DNA from 2 places in the Exiguobacterium sp. MH3 genome. Region 1 is predicted to be linked to the other one. Evidence: riboswitches for the same ligand, from Rfam matches in the RefSeq annotation. Region 1 holds a riboswitch; the other holds the start of a gene.
The links. A riboswitch is a leader RNA that binds a small molecule or an ion and turns the genes downstream of it on or off. The one in region 1 is predicted to bind thiamine pyrophosphate.
Positions count from the first base shown of each region.

Region 2: linked by a shared signal. The riboswitch ahead of thiT (energy-coupled thiamine transporter ThiT) and the one ahead of thiD (bifunctional hydroxymethylpyrimidine kinase/phosphomethylpyrimidine kinase) in region 1 are both predicted to bind thiamine pyrophosphate.

Region 1 is NC_022794.1:549,925-553,055, reverse strand. It holds gene thiM (hydroxyethylthiazole kinase) at 1-577, opposite strand, end outside; gene thiD (bifunctional hydroxymethylpyrimidine kinase/phosphomethylpyrimidine kinase) at 558-1,361, opposite strand; TPP riboswitch at 1,477-1,587, opposite strand; gene U719_RS02765 (murein hydrolase activator EnvC) at 1,653-2,930, opposite strand; gene U719_RS02760 (murein hydrolase activator EnvC) at 3,131-3,131, opposite strand, start outside.
Region 2 is NC_022794.1:1,982,449-1,985,579, reverse strand. It holds gene rsgA (ribosome small subunit-dependent GTPase A) at 1-627, shown strand, start outside; gene rpe (ribulose-phosphate 3-epimerase) at 630-1,286, shown strand; TPP riboswitch at 1,309-1,418, shown strand; gene thiT (energy-coupled thiamine transporter ThiT) at 1,479-2,039, shown strand; gene U719_RS10590 (thiamine diphosphokinase) at 2,041-2,643, shown strand; gene U719_RS10585 (amino acid permease) at 2,698-3,131, opposite strand, start outside.

The DNA of each region.
Region 1 (3,131 bases):
AGGAGGCCGTCATACAGCCCGTACCCGTGATGTCTCCTAGACGAGGTGTTCCTACATGTAATTCCATTTCGCGCGTTCCATCCGTGATATAGTCGTTCGGACCTGTCACGACGAGGACAGATTTGTGTTTGCGAGCGAATGCACGAATACTTTCTCGATCCATCATTGCATCTCCCGCAGCATCGACTCCCTTAGTTCGTCCGTCTTCCCCAAGTAACGTCTTGATTTCAGAAGTATTTCCTTTGATGACCGTACACCCGAGATCAATGAGTTCTTTAGAAAAGTCAGTACGTAATGTCGTTGCTCCTGCTCCAACTGGATCAAGAACGATCGGGACATTTAAACGTCCCGCTTCACCGGCTGCAAGTCGTTGAGCTGCTTGCATGTCTGCATCGATCGTACCAATGTTTAAGACAAGGGCTTGCGCGAGTCTAACCATTTCTTCTACTTCGCGAATATCTTCCGCCATGACGGGTGATGCTCCAACAGCGAGTGTGACGTTTGCGCAGTCATTGATCGTCACCGTGTTCGTCAGATGGTGAATGAGTGGTTTGTGTTCAAGAATGGTCGTAAACATGTGTATCCCTCCAAAGTGAATGAAAATGATGTGTCGGTCCAATACCTTGTCCGAGAGCAAATCCATGACGAATCGCCTCCGTGACATAGCTCTTTGCTTGTCTTACACTATCTGTCAAATCTTCTCCAAGCGCCATCCGCGCCGCAATCGCCGCAGATAAGGTACAACCAGTTCCATGAGTATGTTGATTGTCTAACCGTTCCGATGTGAAGCGGTGTTCTACTTCCCCATCAAACAACAAATCCGTCGCAGCTCCTGAGAGATGTCCACCTTTTAGTAATACTGCCCCTGTCTGTGTAGCTAATTGATGCATCGCCAGTCGCATTTCATCTAGATTGGTGACCGATCGTCCTGTTAAACGCTCCGCTTCCGGTAAATTTGGTGTGACGAGTGTCGCAAGCGGTAAAAGCTCCGAAATCAATGCTTGTTCAGCCTCCGTCCGCAATAGGGCATGACCGCCTTTAGCGACCATGACGGGATCTAATATGATCGGAACTGTCTGTTTGCGGAGATGTGTAGCAATGACACGAATCGTCTGCGCATTCGAGACCATTCCGATTTTGATCGCATCGACACGAATGTCTGAAAAAATCGACGTTAACTGGGCATCTACGATTTCTGGAGATAACTCTTCCACCGCTTGAACACCCAACGTATTTTGCGCCGTGACAGCTGTCAGGACGCTCATTCCATAAACGCCTAAAGCCGAAAAGGTTTTTAAATCTGCTTGAATCCCAGCTCCACCACCGGAGTCGGATCCTGCAATCGTCAGTACATGTTTCATGTTCTTTTCACCTTCCCATCGAGCAATGTAAGGGAGTCGTGACCGACAAAAAAAGCGTCGACCGCTGTAAAAAAGCAGTCGACGCTATACGAAAGCGTTATACACGCATTCCGGTATCCGTTCGGCTCAACTTTCCTACGCTGGTATTATCCAGTTCAGGTAATAGGGTCGAAAACAGATTGGTTTTCCTCTCAGCCGGATTCCTCCAGCTCCCCTAGTTGCTCAAGTATTCGTTTCGCCTTAACTGTAGCACAGCAGCAAAAAAAAAACGAGCCGAAGCCCGTTTTTTGATTACAGATATGCCAATGGATTCACTGCATTCAGAGGAGAAGAAGCACTATATTGATAACCTCCGACATGTAGTTCGAAATGTAAGTGTGGTCCTGTTGAATTTCCTGTACTACCAAGTGTTCCGACTTGCTGACCTTGAGAGACCGTTTGTCCTGCATGAACAGATAATGAGCTCATATGAGCGTAAACCGTCGTATAGACTTTTCCATCCAAGAAATGCGAAATCATGACGTGGTTTCCGTAAGGTCCACCACCTGATGCTGTAATGACGGTTCCGGCTGCTGCTGCGACGATCGGAGATCCGACGGGACCTTTGAAATCGACGCCATTATGGAATGTATAACCGTTTGCTCCACTAGCTGGTCCGAACCCTTGTGATACCCCACCAGAAGATGGTCGGACAAATTTCCCACCACCTGAAGCGATTGGTGTTGTATCTGAACTTGTTGATTCTGTATTCTTATTGGCTTGTTTTGCTGCTTGAGCACTTGCTTTAGCAGCTTTTTCAGCTGCCGCTTTCTCTGCTGCTGCTTTTTCAGCCGCTGCTTTAGCCGCTGCCTTCGCTGCCGCAATCGCACGTTCTTGCGCTTCGAGAGTCGCTTGCAGTTCTTTTGCGTCTAACAGTTCTGTCGTAAACTTCGTCTTCCCTTTTCGTAATTTTTTGAGTGTAGCACTACGCTCTTTCATTTGAGCTTTCAACGCTTTTTTTTGTTCAAGCAATACTTTCTTTTCTTGCATTTGCTCCGCTTTTTTCTCAACGAGTGCTTGTTTTGCTTCTGCTAATTTTTTTTGTGTCGCGATGTAATCTGAAATCATTTTATCATCTTGTTCAGCAATCTTTTTACCCGCCATGACTCGGCTGAATAAATCACCTAAATCCTTTGATCCAAAAATGACTTCTTCCCACTTAATCGAGTTTCCATCGTTTTCTTGGAAAACACGTAAACGATCACCGAGAAGTTCTTCCTGCTTCTGTAGCATCTCCTCGTAACGAACGATGTCTGCCTTTAACTCATCGATTCGATTGCTTAACTGTTTAATTTGTTTATTTTTTTCGGAAACTTGGAAAATCTTTTCGTTAATCGCTGCGTCGATTCGATTGATTTGACGTTGTTCTTTTGAAATTTTAGCTTCTTGCTTTTTAATCTCTTTTTCTAATTTACGTTGTTCAGCGGCATTTTCTGCCTTTTTTTCTTTAATCGTTGCTGCCGCGATCGGTTGTGTACCTGTTGTAAGTAATGCCCCTAAAACAATGGTAGAAATTAGTTTTTTTAGCATATATCGTTTTCCTCACTTATGTATTTTCATTTTTTATTATAGTATTCAAGTTTCTCTCATATCTGAAATAGATTATAGCACCCTAATCGTTTCAAAAAAATTTCATTTACATTTCAAGTGAAAACGTTTTTTTGTAATATATATATTTCTTATCAAATATAAAAAAAAGAATCGTTGCATATGCAACGATTCTTCACTGTT
Region 2 (3,131 bases), 1.4 Mb from region 1:
GATTTTTCAGCGCATCTACTCGACCGATTTCTCGTCTTGATCGAAGCGAAGGAAATCCAACCCGTCATCCTGTTAACGAAGATGGATTTACTTGACGAAGTCAAAGGACCGGCTGTCCGAGAGGCGATTGCCGCTTACCGGAAGATTGGGTATACGGTCATCGAGACATCAAGTGAGACGTTGACGGGTGTTGAGCAAGTCCGTCCGTTACTTGCTGGAAAAACGAGCGTTCTCGCCGGACAATCCGGTGTCGGGAAAAGTTCATTGCTCAATGCACTGGAGCCCTCTCTTGATTTAGAAACAAGTGCGATCTCGAAATCACTCGGACGCGGACGTCATACGACGCGCCACGTCACATTGATGCCGCTTGCCGAAGGATTGATTGCCGATACGCCAGGTTTCTCGAACCTCGATTTTCCGTATGATATGGAAATCGAGGATGTACGGTGGAGTTTCCCTGAATTCGTGGCTGTACAAGATGATTGCAAATACCGAGGTTGCTTGCATTTGAATGAACCCGGTTGTGCCGTCAAGGAAGCCGTCGAAGCCCAAGAAATCATGTCCTCTCGTTATGAGAACTATGGTATGTTTATAGACGAAATCAAGAATCGAGCCCGGAGGTATTGAAGATGATTAAAATTGCACCATCTATCTTATCAGCAGATTTTGCGAATCTCGAACGCGATGTTAAAGCAGTCGAAGCAGCAGGCGCGGACTATATCCATTTTGATGTCATGGACGGTCAGTTCGTACCGAACATCTCATTTGGATTACCTGTGCTTAGCAGCTTACGTCAAAAGACGGATATGATTCTCGATGTCCATTTGATGATCGACCAGCCAGAACGTTTCGTCGAGGATTTCGTCAAAGCAGGGGCGGACATCGTGACGTTCCACATCGAAGCGACGAATCATGTCCATCGTGTCTTGCAACAAATCAAAGCAGCGGGCGCAAAGGCAGGAGTCGTCTTGAATCCCCATACGCCATTATCAACGATTGAACACGTCCTTGAGGATGTCGATATGGTTTTATTGATGACGGTCAATCCGGGCTTCGGTGGACAAGCCTTCATCGAGCGTGTCATGCCGAAACTCGCAGCACTTGCGCAAGTGAAAGCAGATCGTGGTCTGACATTTGAAATCGAGATTGACGGTGGCGTCAATCCGGAAACGGCAAAGCTTTGCATCGATAACGGTGCGAACGTTCTCGTCGCAGGATCAGCAATCTACAATGCACCAGATTATGCGGAAGCGATCACTAGCATTCGTCAAGGGGCTGCCGTATAATAAGAACGAGAAAACGAAATATGATGACCGCAAGGGGTGTCGCTTGAAAAGCGGCTGAGAGGAGTCTTTTAGACTTTAACCCTTCGAACCTGTTCCGTTCAAACGGACGTAGGGATGTGGCGCACGCAGGCAGTACGGCGTTCGTCGTACTGCCTTTTTGCGTCCTCTCGTACAATGAAGGAGGAAAATAGCATGAAACGGTTACAAATGATGATGGAAATTGCCATCTTTGCCAGTCTCGGAGTCGTCTTTGATTTACTGATTCCATTCAAAATGCCACAAGGAGGCTCAATCAGCTTAGCGATGTTACCGATCTTCGTCATGGCATTTCGCCACGGTGTCGTTGGAGGGGTCGTTACGGGAGCGCTTGTCGGTACGATTCAATTGATGTTCGCTCCACAAGTCTTGACGATCGTTCAACCGATGCTTGACTATACGATTGCGTATGGTGTCGTCGGATTAAGTGGTCTGTTCGCGCGTCAAGTCAGACTAGCCGCGCGCAATGGACAAAAGAAAAGCTTGATGGCGTTCGTTCTCCTGGCGACGTTATTAGGCGCAGGACTCCGTTATATCTGTCATGTCATCAGTGGAATCGTCTTTTTTGCCGAGTATGCCGAAGGTCCAGTCGTACCGTATTCATTGATTTATAACGCGACATACATGGTACCGTCTTACGTTCTTTGTGGTGTCGTTGCGGGTCTTTTATTCACGACTGCGCCACGCTTACTCCGTTATTCGGCACGAGGCGTCTGAGATGCGGGCGATTCTCGTCTGTGCCGGTCCGCGAGAAGAAGCGCCGGATTTACGGACGTTTTGTCAGCCAGGTGATTTTATCGTCGGTGTTGACGGTGGTGTTCAGACGATTGAATCGTTTGGGCTGACATGCGACCTGACGATTGGTGATTTTGATTCGCTTGGTTATGTACCAGAAGGGGCAATCGTTCATCCGGCCGAGAAAGATGAAACGGATCTCGAACTGGCACTTCGTACAGTCTCAGAGAAGAAACAGTTTGAGGATACCTTCATTATCGGGGCGACAGGTGGGCGGCTCGACATGACCGTCCAAAATGTATATTTATTGAAGCGATACCCAGAGGCACGACTCGTGACGAAACGAGAAGAGGTACGATACTTGGCTGAGGGAACGTATACAGTCGAAGCAGGGAGCTATTATTATCTTTCGTTCATTCCACTCGTACCATCGACTTTAAGCTTATCCGGAGTCAAATATCCACTTGATGCACATCCAGTACCGGTCGGAGGTTCCTTGACCGTCAGTAATGAATGGTGTGCGTCAGAAGCGAAGGTAGAGCTCCATCAAGGAGAACTATTGATGATGCGGACGCTTAAGGAATAGCACAATCATAGGAAAGAGGCCGTGGATGACTCCGCGACCTCTTTTTGTGTGAAATTATTCTTCGAGTTGAGAAGGGGCGACACGGATGTCGCTTTGAGCGGATAGATGTTTTCCTTTGACGAAGAGATGATAACTTCCCCACATGACAAGGAAGAAAGGAACACCGATGTATAGAGCGATTCGTTGATCCGCTTGAAACGCAAGACTGACGAGGACGACGACGTTAAGTGTCAACGAAATCAGTGGTAACACCGGATAGAGTGGTGTCTTGAATTTCAGTTCGGATACATCGTGTCCGTTTCGGACGAACTGACGACGAAATGCAAGCTGAGAAGCAGAGATCGAAATCCAGCCGACTTGAGCCCCGAGTCCGGCTAAGGACAAGAGCCAAATGAAGACGGTATCTTCTGCGAAAAATGCGGTCAGAAGCGATAACATCGCGAACATCATCGTAAAGAGTAAAGCACGCATTGGCACACCACGTGCAT